DNA from 3 places in the uncultured Rummeliibacillus sp. genome. Region 3 is predicted to be linked to each of the others. Evidence: riboswitches for the same ligand, from Rfam matches in the RefSeq annotation. Region 3 holds a riboswitch; each other region holds the start of a gene.
What was found. A riboswitch is a leader RNA that binds a small molecule or an ion and turns the genes downstream of it on or off. The one in region 3 is predicted to bind lysine.
Positions count from the first base shown of each region.

Region 1: linked by a shared signal. The riboswitch ahead of Q0977_RS01805 (aspartate kinase) and the one ahead of dapA (4-hydroxy-tetrahydrodipicolinate synthase) in region 3 are both predicted to bind lysine.
Region 2: linked by a shared signal. The riboswitch ahead of Q0977_RS06400 (transporter substrate-binding domain-containing protein) and the one ahead of dapA (4-hydroxy-tetrahydrodipicolinate synthase) in region 3 are both predicted to bind lysine.

Region 1 is NZ_CAKQBI010000002.1:25,849-30,517, forward strand. It holds gene Q0977_RS01800 (DUF2507 domain-containing protein) at 1-76, shown strand, start outside; gene Q0977_RS01805 (aspartate kinase) at 270-1,502, opposite strand; lysine riboswitch at 1,626-1,809, opposite strand; gene uvrC (excinuclease ABC subunit UvrC) at 1,853-3,643, opposite strand; gene trxA (thioredoxin) at 3,709-4,023, opposite strand; gene Q0977_RS01820 (electron transfer flavoprotein subunit alpha/FixB family protein) at 4,179-4,669, opposite strand, start outside.
Region 2 is NZ_CAKQBI010000007.1:56,117-60,785, forward strand. It holds gene Q0977_RS06395 (hypothetical protein) at 205-1,671, shown strand; lysine riboswitch at 1,807-1,991, shown strand; gene Q0977_RS06400 (transporter substrate-binding domain-containing protein) at 2,184-3,038, shown strand; gene Q0977_RS06405 (amino acid ABC transporter permease) at 3,117-3,866, shown strand; gene Q0977_RS06410 (amino acid ABC transporter ATP-binding protein) at 3,890-4,624, shown strand.
Region 3 is NZ_CAKQBI010000009.1:84,991-89,659, forward strand. It holds gene Q0977_RS08140 (radical SAM/SPASM domain-containing protein) at 1-1,228, opposite strand, end outside; gene Q0977_RS08145 (NUDIX domain-containing protein) at 1,531-2,091, opposite strand; gene Q0977_RS08150 (hypothetical protein) at 2,121-2,267, opposite strand; lysine riboswitch at 2,424-2,603, shown strand; gene dapA (4-hydroxy-tetrahydrodipicolinate synthase) at 2,726-3,619, shown strand; gene Q0977_RS08160 (cupin domain-containing protein) at 3,855-4,433, shown strand; gene Q0977_RS08165 (TatD family hydrolase) at 4,578-4,669, shown strand, end outside.

The DNA.
Region 1 (4,669 bases), on a different contig from region 3:
TGAAGAGAAAAAAGTTAAGCAAGGTCAAGTCAAATTCCATATTAAATGGGACTTAAAAGATAAAATAGAAGAATAATAGATTAATACCACTTAGAAGATTAGCATGTCTTTAAAATCTTATATTACATAATAATCTAAGTATACGTCGGGTATTCAAAAAAATATTACTCTCTCATTGAATATTAGTGAGAGAGTCTTTTTATGCAAAAGGACTCCACTAAAACTATTTTTGTGAAGTCCTTTTAACATATCTATACATTTCTTTTTTATTATTGTGCAACCTTTTCTTTTAATGAAAGACCAAATTCCTCATGTAGTGCATTCGCAGCTTTTAACATATCTTCTTGTGGTACTACAACTGATACTTTTATTTCAGAAGTACTTACCATTTTTACTGGTATACCTTCACGATATAAACGGTCGAACATGGAAGCTGCTACACCTGGATTTGATACCATACCTGATCCTACAATTGAAACTTTTGCTAGTTCGCCTTCGTAATCTATATGATCATATCCAAGGATATCTTTATGTTCAGATAGAACTTGTAATGTATCTTGTAAATTTTCTTTTTTTACTGAAAATGATACAGATGGTTGTGTTCCTTGAATAATCGTTTGAACAATGATATCAACATTGACATGATTTTTTGCTAATGTTGTAAAAATATTAGCTAACGATCCATTATAGGCCTCTTTATAATATACTGTTAAACGAATAATATCCGGTTCAAACGCAACACCACGTACTACTAAATCTTTTTCCACTTCGATTTCCTCCTTCAAGATTGTACCTTCAACATCCTCGTAACTCGAACGAACAGACATAGGAATGTTGTGGTTTTTTGCTACTTCGACAGATCGTGGATGTAAGACACCTGCTCCTAGGTTCGCTAGTTCAAGCATTTCGTCATAAGACAATTCCTTTAACTTTCTAGCACCTTTTACAAATCGTGGATCACTCGTATAAACACCATCAACATCTGTATAAATATCACAACGTTCGGCATTTAACGCTGAAGCAATAGCAACTGCAGTCGTATCTGAACCACCACGTCCAAGCGTAGTAATATTTCCTTCGTCATCTATCCCCTGGAAGCCAGCAACGACAGCCACTTCCCCTGCTTTTAACGCATCATTGACTGCTTTTGGCTTTATGTTCTCGATTCTCGCGTTACTTGGTACATGTTCTGTAACAATACCTGCTTGCCAGCCAGTAAATGATTTTGCCTCGATTCCTAACTTATGTAATGCAATTGATAACAATGAAATCGTCACTTGTTCTCCAGTGGTCAACAATACATCCATTTCCCTCTTTGAAGGTGATTCGGAAATTTCGTGGGCCATATCCACAAGTTGATCCGTTGTTTTACCCATTGCTGATACGACAACGACAATGTCATATCCATTTTTTTTCTCACGCTGAATGCGCTTAGCAACATGCATAATTCTTTCTGTTGTTGCAACGGAAGTTCCGCCAAATTTCACTACTAAAGTACTCATCAAAACGCTCCCCCTACATCAGAATGTGTGGGCGACTTTCACAATGACTTCTAATGAAAAAAGAGCAGCTCTTCACATAAAGTGAATAGGCTGCTCTTAGCATGCACGTTCAAAAGAACATTCATGTGAGATAGCCCTCCAGAATCTATTTTTGACTCTGACAATTCTACATTTCTTCAATGTAGAACCAGCAGCAAGTTGGAATTAGCAAACTTGCAACTTCGGCGGCTTCCCCTTTCACCGACTTTCAAAGAATCTAATCATCCTCCGGTCGGGTACTATTGAAATCCGCGCCTCTATCATCACTAAATCAGTGATTTTTAATTGGTGACACTAAGATACCATATCATTTACTTCCCTTGCAATCGTTTTTCCGAAAAAAAGTCAATTATTGTCTGAGCTAGTTTTTTAGGTACACCAGCTTTTTGCAATTCATCAAAAGTTGCTTTTTTAATCTTATTAATCGATCCAAAATGTTTTAGTAATTGTTGTTTCCTTTTTGGGCCTACTCCTGGAATCTCATCTAAAATAGATGTAATAGCATTTTTTTCATGTAATTGTCTATGGAATGTAATTGCAAATCTATGCACTTCATCTTGGACACGCTGTAATAGATAAAACGCTTCACTAGTTCGTTTTAATGGAATAATCTCAGGCGGATTTCCATAAAGCAATTGAGACGTTTGATGCTTATCATCTTTTGCCAATCCAGCTATTGGTATATCTAGCCCTAGCTCATCTTCCAAAATTTCTCTGGCCACTTCCATCTGACCTTTCCCTCCATCAGTCACCAGTAAGTCTGGAAGTGGTAAACCTTCTTTTAAAACTCTCGAATAACGCCGACGAATAACTTCTCTCATTGCACCATAATCATCATGTGCATTTGCATTTTGGATTTTAAATTTACGGTATTCTTTTTTACTAGGTTTACCATCTATAAAGACAACCATGGCTGAAACAGTATCAGCCCCGAAAATATGCGAGTTATCAAACGCTTCAATTCGTAGTGGAGTAGCAATATTCATCGCATCACCTAGTTGTTCACAAGCACCCACTGTTCTTTGTTCTTGTCTCTCGATTAGTTGGAATTTTTCTGAAATTGCTATTTGAGCATTTTTTGATGCTAGATCAAGCAATTCCTTCTTATTTCCTCTTTGTGGTTGTAACACGTTGATATCTAAGACTTGTTGCAACATATCTCCTTCAATTTCTTTGGGAATAAGAATTTCTTTCGGTTTAATATGTTCCGCCTTTTCATAAAATTGGCCTACAAAAGTTAGAAACTCATCTTCCGGTTCACCATATGAAGGAAATAAAGATACATCTCGTTCAATAAGTTTTCCTTGTCTTACAAAAAATACTTGGACACACATCCATCCCTTATCTACCGCATAGCCAAATACATCTCTATTGGTAAAATCAGTTGTCGTAATTTTTTGTCTTTCCATTACAGACTCGATATGAGCTATTTGATCTCGATATTCTTTTGCACGCTCAAAATCTAGCTGTTCAGAAGCAGCTAACATTTTTTTCTGTAATTCTTCTTTAACCTTTGCGTGGCCACCATTTAAGAAATTCACAATCTCCTGAACCATATCATCGTATACCTTTTTTTCTATATCTTTTATACAAGGGGCTAGGCATTGACCGATATGGTAATACAAGCAAACACGATTAGGAAGGGTTTGGCATTTTCGTAAAGGATATAAGCGATCAAGCAATTTTTTAGTTTCATTTGCTGCATAGACATTTGGATATGGTCCAAAGTATTTGCCTTTGTCTTTTTTAACTTTCCGAACTGTCAATAATCGTGGGTGTTTTTCGTTTGTGATTTTGATATAAGGATATGTTTTATCATCCTTTAACATGATGTTGTATTTTGGATCATGTAATTTTATCAAATTTAGTTCGAGCAAAAAGGCTTCTTTATTTGAGGAAGTTACAATGTATTCGAAATCTTCAATTTCACTAACAAGTCGTTGTGTTTTACCATTATGCGTTCCAGTAAAGTATGAACGTACTCTATTTTTAAGTACTTTTGCCTTTCCCACGTAAATGATAGTACCTTGTCGATCTTTCATTAAATAGCATCCTGGTTGGTCAGGTAAGATAGATAGCTTTTGTTTGATTAAATCATTCATCAAATCACCTCTAAAAAAAACCGGGTACCTAGTAGGAACCCGGTTTCGTTTATAACCAAAAAAACTTACGCGTGTTTTTGGATGAATTCAGCTAATGCTTCTTTTGGTTGGAAACCAACAGTTTTATCAACTTGTTCGCCATCTTTGAACAATAATAGTGTTGGGATTGACATAATACCAAATTGGCTAGCAGTTTCTTGGTTTTGGTCAACATCTACTTTTACAATGTTCACTTTACCAGCTAATTCCTGATCAAGTTCTTCTAGTACTGGAGCGATCATTTTACATGGTCCACACCAAGTTGCCCAGAAGTCTACTAATACTAATCCATTTGCAATATCATTTGAAAATGTTGCGTCTGTTGAATGTACAATTGCCATTTTTATATTTCCTCCTTAATACTATATGTATCGGTAGTGTAGCATAAAAGAAATTATGAGGCGACTGTTCTGCTCACTATTGCACTATTTTAACATAATATTTTGTTTTAATAAAAATTAAAGCTCTGCAAAAGTTCACAGAGCTTTTCGAATCATTATTTTACAGCAACACTTTTGAATTCTTCGATCAACATTGGTACGACTTCAAATAAGTCTCCAACTATCCCGTAATCTGCTACTTTGAAAATATTAGCTTCAGGGTCTTTGTTAATCGCTACGATGATTTTTGAATTAGACATACCTGCTAAATGTTGGATTGCTCCAGAGATTCCGCAAGCAATATATAAATCTGGAGTTACGACTTTTCCAGTTTGACCAATTTGCAATGAATAATCGCAATAATCTGCATCACATGCACCACGTGAAGCACCTACAGCGCCGCCTAAAACTTTTGCTAATTCTTGTAATGGAGCAAAGCCTTCAGCACTTTTAACACCTCGGCCACCAGATACCACTACTTTTGCTTCAGATAAATCTACTCCATCTGTAGTTTTACGTACTACTTCTTTAATAACAGTACGTAAATTTGTAATATCTACTGATATACTAGAAACTTCACCTGAACGAGACTCGTCTTTTTCAAGTG
Region 2 (4,669 bases), on a different contig from region 3:
AGAGGAAATTAGATAAGATTTAAGAAAGTAGAATAGGTTCACGTTGGTAGATCTGTTTAACGTAACAACTTAAGACGAACTCAATTATTTATGATAAAATCAGGTTTTAAGGGCAATAGGAACTGAATTGATAATATATAGGATAAAAGGGATTACTTACATAAAAATAAATGGCTTATAAAGAATAACGAGAGGAAGCAACTGATGAAAAATTTAGAATTTATTTTAAGGGATTATATTATTGGAAGACCAGTTATTTCAATTGAATATGATGAGGATGACCAAACTATTGGAGAAATTATAGATGCGCATAGAGGTCTTATATATGGCCATATAGAGCTTAATGATGAACAAAAGCTTACATCTTTCATGATTGATATGGAAGAGATTATGGAACATAATGACGTTTCTTTGGACGAATATGAAGAATTAACACCCGATGAATTAATCGGTTGTGCTGAAGACTTTGCAAAAGACTTCTGCCGGGAAAGTTTGCATTTTAAAGAAATGACACAATGGAATGGTGAATCTTACATGGTCATTTTTGAAGAAAAGGATACGGCTTTAAATTTATTTATACCTAATTCCGGGGTAACAATTGAAATTAATAAGCAAGGATTTATTATTTCGGCAGTGTTATTCCAATCTTACTATCAATTAACATACCCAGATATCCAGATTTCAGCAGAAGATGCTAAAGAAATTATTTGTCGATATCCTTTGGTGCAACTAGGCATATTTGAAGATAGTGGTGAGATGAAGTTAGTATACTATCCAAATCGTGAATATTTAGCAGTCCATGTAGATGGACAAATAGCGACAACAGAAGAGTTTTTAGAAGAAAAAGCTGCTGATACACATGAATTTAAGCCGGTGACAGTAACTCAATCAGTGGAAAGCTTATTGGGTGTAACGGATGATATGTATAAAGTAGAAACAGAAAACGGGACATTCTGGTATGACTCATTGGATGTAGAAAATGTCCAGACTGCAGACCCAATAGTTAAAATTGAAAGAACTGATGATTTACAATTAGATTATGAATCTAGTGTTGAATGGGAAGAGTCAGAAGAATTGCCAGAAGAGTTGTTAGAAGAAAGGGCAAAAATATTTTTAGAAGCTATTATTGGCAATATTCATGATAAATATATACTTGAAGATCAACTTCAAGAAGATGAAGATATTGAATTTTTAAATGAAGAAGATTTAACAGAAGAAGAACGTCAATTTTTTGAGGAACTCGAAAAGATGGAAGCAGATGAAGATGAAGGTTTAGATGAAGATGATGAGTTTAACTTTGAACCATTCACAACATTCACGTTTATTCGCCATTATGAAGGAATTCGTATGGATGAATATTCCATCCATGTAAATGTCGGTGTTTATACAGGTGTAATTCGTGATTGCTCGATTATTTTACCTGACGAATCACAATTATTAGCGATGAATATGGAGCCTGTTGTGTCTATAGAAGTAGCTAAAACAATTTTTAAAGAGCATTTACAAATGAAACTAGCACGTACGATAAATTATGAAGACGAAGATGAAGATGTAACTTTATATGGATTAGATTATGTAATGGATTTCCCTCAAAACAGAAGAATAGAAAGAATCGATGCAACTACAGGTGAGGTTTATTACGAATTCTCAGATGTTCTAAGAGAAGGATAATAGTAAATAAATTTATTTGAATGAACAATGGATTTCCGAAAACTATAAATCTTAAAAATAATTAGAAAATAAGAATTGACAGAAAAACACTAGTATTGTAGACTGTTCACAACAAGTAAATACGACCTCACTTATTGGTGAGGTAGAGGCGCGATATTTATTAGTTCTTGGCGGAGTTAGAGAGAGCGGTGAAACCGGGAAGAAGGAAATGTTGCCGAAGTTTGTAATAGATCTCGATATTACATGCTGGGCTTGCAATGAATAATTGTAAGACTGTCTCAATAAGCTACCCTGGTTTATTGAGTTGAGCTATCTCATTTTGGGATAAAAGTGGAGGATTTGGGACTAGATATATTCTGGAACCTGAGTTCAACTCAGGTTCCTTTTATTTTTGTATCGAAGTACCTGTATGGCCAATGAATAATAGAATTGGCTGAACGGGTAGATGCAAAGATTAGACATTTAGCTCTTTTTCTACACATAAGGGAACTGTTTTTAAAGGAGAGGGAAATATGAAAAAGACATGGACATTATTAACTGGTGTTTTATTAATGGCCATCCTTGTATTAGCAGGATGTGGCACAGGCGATTCTAAAAAGTCGGAATCATCAGGAAATGGTGAGGAACAAGATACATTTACAGTAGGTATGGAAGCAGGATATCCACCTTTTAACTGGACACAATCAGACGATTCAAATGGTGGTGTTGCTATTAAAGGAAATGCAGAATTCGCAAACGGCTATGATGTGCAAATTGCGCAAAAAATCGCAGATGGTTTAGGCAAGAAATTAGTTGTTGTGAAAACAGAATGGGATGGTCTTGTACCAGCACTAACTTCTGGGAAAATTGATGCCATTATCGCCGGTATGTCACCAACGAAAGAACGTAAACAAACAATAGATTTCTCAGATATCTACTATAAATCTAATTTAGTAATGGTTGTAAAAAAGGGTAGCAAATATGATGGTGCAACATCAATTACTGATTTCAAAGGTGCGAAGGTGACGGCTCAGTTGAACACTTTCCACTATACAGTTATCGATCAAATTAAAGGCGTTAAAAAACAAACTGCAATGGATAATTTCCCAGCAATGCGCGTTGCACTTGAATCAGGTAAAATTGACGGTTACGTTTCAGAAAAACCTGAAGCTGTTTCAGCAACAGCAGCTAACGACAAGTTTGCAATGGTAGAGTTTACTGAAGGCGAAGGATTTAAAACTTCAGAAGAAGATACAGCAATCGCGGTTGGTTTACAAAAAGATAGTGATTTAACAGATAAGATCAATGAAATCCTTAAAGGAATTTCAGAAGCAGACCGTGAACAAATCATGGATGAAGCGATCAAAAATCAACCAGCAGCTAAATAGTTATATTGAACTTAAAGAGCTACCGATTGTGATTATTGCAATTGGTAGTTCTTGTTATGCTTTTAAGGAGGAGTAATAATGAGCTTAGAATGGTTTATCAATATCATTACAAATAACTGGCCGATGTTCTTAAGAGGCGCTTGGATGACACTGGTTATTTCAACAATCGGGACTATTATTGGCGCATTAATCGGCTTGATTATTGGCGTCATTAATACAATTCCAAAGGGCAATGGTGGAGCTAAAAAGTGGCTCTTGAAAATTATCAATGCTATTTTAACAATTTATGTTGAGTTCTTCCGTGGCACACCTATGATTGTGCAAGCAATGGTCGTTTATTACGGATCAGATTTGTTGTTTGGTATTGATATGAATCGTACTTTTGCAGCAATTTTTATCGTATCGATTAATACAGGCGCTTATATGGCTGAAATTGTTCGTGGTGGGATTATGAGTATTGAACAAGGACAGTTTGAAGCGGCTCGAGCTATAGGGATGAACCATTGGCAAACAATGATTCATGTTGTGTTGCCACAAGTAATGCGCAATATCTTACCTGCAACAGGAAACCAATATGTTATGAATATAAAAGATACGTCTGTATTAAATGTAATTGGTGTGACCGAATTGTACTTCCAAACAAAATCTATTGCAGGAAATAACTTTCGATACTTTGAGTCATTCTTTGTAGCATGTGTGATTTACCTAGTAATGACGATTATTGTTACGCAAATTTTGCGATTCTTTGAACGTAAACTCTCGGGTAATGCAAATTATCAAATGTTAGATGACGCTACATATATCCGTAGACCGGAACAGACGAAATAGAGGTACAAAGGAGAGAAAAAACTATGGAAACCATTATCGATATTCAGCATCTTAGTAAATCCTTTGGTACACATGAAGTATTAAAAGACGTTAATTTTTCTGTTAAAAAAGGTGAAGTAGTATGTGTTATTGGATCATCTGGGTCAGGAAAGTCAACACTTTTGCGTTGCATAAACTTGCTTGAAACACCAAGTGGCGGGGAGATTTTTTATAAAGGTAAAAATATTCTAGCAGATAAGCATAATCTTAATACGTTTAGAACGCATTTAGGAATGGTATTTCAACAATTTAATCTATTTAATAATTGTGACGTATTAAGTAACTGTATCCTTGGGCAAACAAAGGTTTTAAAACGTTCAAAAGAGGAAGCTAAGGAAGTAGCTATGAAATATCTAAAGGTAGTTGGTATGGATCGTTATTTAAATGCGAGACCTAGCCAATTGTCAGGTGGACAAAAGCAAAGGGTTGCGATTGCTCGAGCTTTATCCATGCAGCCTGATGCATTATTATTTGATGAACCAACATCAGCGCTTGACCCTGAAATGGTTGGAGAAGTTTTAAAGGTTATGAAGGAATTAGCAAAGTCCGGATTAACCATGATTATTGTTACGCATGAAATGGAGTTTGCAAGAGAAGTTTCGGATAGGATTGTATTTATGGATAAAGGTGTAATTGTTGAAGACGATACCCCTGATGAAGTGTTTAATAATCCGAAACACGAACGGACGAAGGCATTTTTAAACCGCGCTTTAAAATAAAAATAGAGCTGTCATCTCACGTTTTGGGTGACAGCTTTTTCTGTA
Region 3 (4,669 bases):
AGTGATTACCTTGACACGCTGGGCGATAGAAGCACGATTGACATACAGAGTCCGTTTCTTCTCCAGACATTACCCAAGATGCGATCTTATCATAATCAAGATCCATCGTACCATCTGCATGAAGATGCCCAACTTTGTTGACTTCTTCATCTAAAACGGTAGTACATTTGTATAATTGACCATTTGAACCAATGACCATAGCATTCGGCTTCGCTGCATAACAAACGGAAGCTGTTGGCATAAGTGAGCCCGTAATCATATTACTCATGCTAAGTCCTTCACCCATAGCTGTTTCAGTGAATTCCCAGATTTTCTTATTAGCAGTAATATGAGTGCATGTAGGGATTTCATCATTATGTTCCCCTCCCCATCTACCAACTGGACGGAAGAATAGCCCAAACCGTTTATCATCTGCGAAATATTCTTTTAAAAATTGAATGAGATCGCCAGTTTCTTGTAGATTATCTTCATCGAAGTTGACACGAATGGTCATATCAAATTGTCCATCTACTTCTCTTATTGTTTTTAGGTTTTCAATAATCCTTTCAAATGTACCTTGACCGCCAGCCATATGACGACGACGATCATGAACTGCTTGAACACCATCAATTGTCACCATGTATTGGCGTACTTCCCAAGAAAGTAACTTTTCAAACACGTCTTTTGTTAAAAAGAAACCATTTGTAACGATATCAGCCGAATAATCAATTTTATATTCTTTTGCTTCAGCCATGAACGTATTTGATAATTCTTCTATAATCCCTAATTCGAGGAGCGGTTCACCACCGAACCAGCTAATATGTAAATTATTTAATGTATTTGCTCGTTCCTTTACTAGAGCTTTTACGCCGTTTTTCGTTTCATCTGTCATTTTTCCACGTGCAAATGTTTCATAACAATACGTACAACGGAAGTTACATTGTTCTGTTGTCATCAGAATAAGGTGCAACATATCAGTACGGTGCATCGATTGGTGCAAATATTCAGCTCTTCTTTTTTCATCTACGTTTTCTGGAACGATAAATCCATTTTCGAATAAAGCATTCTTCACATCACTATCTAAAGAATCTGTACCAGACCTTTTTAAGGACTCCATAACCTCTGCTTTTTCTTTATCTGTAAAATCAACAATAGCACCCGTATAGCTATTGTATAAAATGACACCACCATCATCTGTTTTAGACAATGCATTAAACTTTGATGGTACATATCTGTTGTTATTCTCCAAAATTCACAACCCCCTTGTTCAATCATTTTTATTCTTTTTCTAACACTTCTATTCCCAAGATGTACTATTATTTTTTCTTTAAAAATAGCAAGATATTAGAAGTATAAAAATGAACAGTTAATGTAAAAACTACTTCATCATTAAAATTAGGAGCAGTTAATAATATCTTACCATAAAACTAGATATCAGCAATTCCAAATTGTTTTAAATGTTAGTAATGCTTCATTTATTAGAAAGATTCAAACGATTCAAGCTAAAACTTTGCAAAATTCAGAAGCAAGATATTATTAATAAGGCCAATCTTATTTTATGATTCCCCTTGAAAAGTCCTTTCTCTTATGACTGCCCCAAATCTCTTTTAATTCAAAAATTTGGTGTAAAAAATAGTAAGGTACCATCTCTCCATCTTCAACCATTTGCATTAGTTCCTGCTGTTCTACCCATTTAACAGCCTGTACTTCTTCTTCCTGTAATTGTAGTTCTTCAATGTTTACATCTTGGGTAATCATATAATAATCATCAAATCCATTAGGGAAATTTATCGTAAATCGTGGTCTTTCATTTGATAGGTTAATAACTAGTCCTAATTCTTCCTTTACTTCCCTTTCTGCCGCATTTTGACTAGTATCTCCCGCTACTGCAGAACCAGCAGCTGATAAATCCCACATATTTGGCCACCCTTTTTTCCAAGGCTGTCTTTGCTGAATCAATAACTGATTTTCGCTATTAAAAATACAGACATGGACTACCAGATGATAGTCTCCTTCATCCATTTGATCCCCTCTTCTATGTAATCTTCCGGTTAGTCTACGATCTTGATCATAAACATCCCATAATTCATCTTCATTTTCATCTCTTGTCATAGTGCATCCTCCTTTAGAAATTAAATTCCTTATGCAAAAAATTTTATTAACCAAACAATACTATAAATTAGGATACTAACTAAAATAAATCCTGCCATAAAATATGAAAAACTTTTTAGCAAACATTTACCTACTTCGTAAATAGTTGTTGCTAATTCATCAACTATTCTTCTCATCCCCATATCCCTCCCTAGCTAAGTATATCGTAAGGTCTTATATATTTTATAATTACCTGTTATAACACAACTAATATTTATGACATTGCAATCCTGTAAAAAAAGTGGTATCATTCCATTAAATTAAATATTCACTTATTTCAATATTTTCTTTGAAGTAAGGATAGAGGAGCAAAAACCATTAGTACACAATTGGAGGATAATGAGATCCGTTGATGATTGTGAAAAGGGGGATTTGCCGAAGTGGAGAGAACCTCATTTTTCTCGAAGCTGGTTCTGTTGTTGAATAAATACAGAACTGTCATGTAGTTATCTATATGGAGGGCTATCATACGCACAGAAATGAAACTGTTTCTACTGCAACAACGTAGCCTCGTTGTTGCTTTTTTGCGTTAACTTACTAATTGCCCTTCTCCCTCTAGTTTATTTATATAAAATAATGAAGGATGTGGAGAAGTATGAATTTTGGACAAATTTTAACGGCTATGGTGACACCATTTGATCAGAAAGGTGAAATCGATTTTCCTGCTGCAGAAAACTTGATAAATCATTTAATCGCAAATGGCACAGATGGGATTGTAGTGGCTGGAACAACAGGTGAATCTCCTACACTATCTACAGAGGAAAAAGTAGAATTATTTAAATTTGTTGTGAGAATAGTGGACGGAAGAGTTCCTGTTGTAGCGGGTACAGGATCTAATAATACAAGTGCTTCAATTGAATTGACAAAACAAGCTGAAAATGCTGGTGTCGATGCAATTATGCTAGTCGTTCCTTACTATAACAAACCTTCTCAAGAAGGATTATATCAACACTTTAAAGCCATCGCTGAAGAAACAACACTGCCAATCATTTTATATAATATTCCTGGCCGCAGCGTGATTAATATGGCAGTCGATACAACTGTACGCCTAGCTCAAATTCCTAATATCGTTGCGATTAAAGATGCTAGTGGTAACTTAGATGCAATGGCTGAAACCATTAGCCGAACACCCGAAGATTTTGCAGTATATTCTGGTGATGACAGTTTAACATTACCTGCACTATCAATTGGTGCCACAGGTGTCATTTCCGTTGCATCACACATTATTGGCAACGAAATGCAAGCAATGATTTCAAAATTCAAAAATGGCAATACAACAGAAGCTGCTCAAGATCATCGTAAGCTTCTACCAATTTTCAAAGGATTATTTGCCGCTCCAAACCCATCACCGGTGAAAGCAGCATTGAATATTAAAGGAGTCCCAGTTGGTGGCGTTCGCTTACCTATTATTCCTTTAAATGACGAAGAGACAAGCGCTTTACAAGAAGTATTGAAAGTAGTGGATGAAAAAGAAGAAATAACATTATAAGTAAATCTTCATTTACTATTATTATTTATATTCAACATTAAAGCTCACGCGTATCAAATAAGATAAGCGTGAGTTTTTTATTTGGAGTTTCAAAGTTCGAAAGCATCGATGAAACTTATTCTCTTGTATTTACATTCCTTTTATCGCTTGCCACTTACCACCTTCAGACATCTGTCACACTTTTCAAATTGACGAATATACTGATGATGGAAGCCTAAGAAAAGGATTGATAAAAATGCAAAATAACTATAATTGGTATCCATGTACACATTGCTATTCACAAACCCAGGGTTATTATAATTGGTATCCATCACCTCATGGGTATCAACCTGTTGCTATGCCCTACCCACAAACTTCTACGCCTCAACTAGTAAGTACACCTATGAATAATAATGAGTCAATGTTGTTGAGAGATTATGGAAAGAATCCTTTCGCTATCAATATAGCAAGCGCTACTAAACTAAACAATACGTATCGTACTGCCCTTTGGACAGGTAAACATTTACAACTAACACTTATGAGTATTGAGGTTGGTGATGATATAGGATTGGAAATCCATCCTCATATTGACCAATTTGTAAGAATCGAAGATGGGCAAGGTGTTATTGTAATGGGCGATAGTAAAGATCAACTAACTTTCCGTAGAGAAGTTCATGGTGATGATGCTTTTATCATACCTGCAGGAAAATGGCATAACCTCATTAACACAGGCAACAAACCTATTAAACTATATTCAATCTATGCTCCTGTTCAACATCCGTATGGCACAGTTCAACAAACTAAAGATATTGCGAAAGCTCAAGAGAAGCATTAAAAGGCAGTTGGAAGAGTTAAACATCTTCCAACTGTTTTTTGTCGTATTCATTTTTCGATAAATCTATCCTTCAGCCTACGAATAGTGACATGCACAAAGTATTTCACTACAATGAACATATAGAGATTGCAGGAGGCATATGTAATGCATTCATTAATAGATATTGGTTTAAATTTAACAGAAAAAAGTTTCGCAAAGGATTCAAACGAAGTAGTAGACCGTGCAATTCAAAGCGG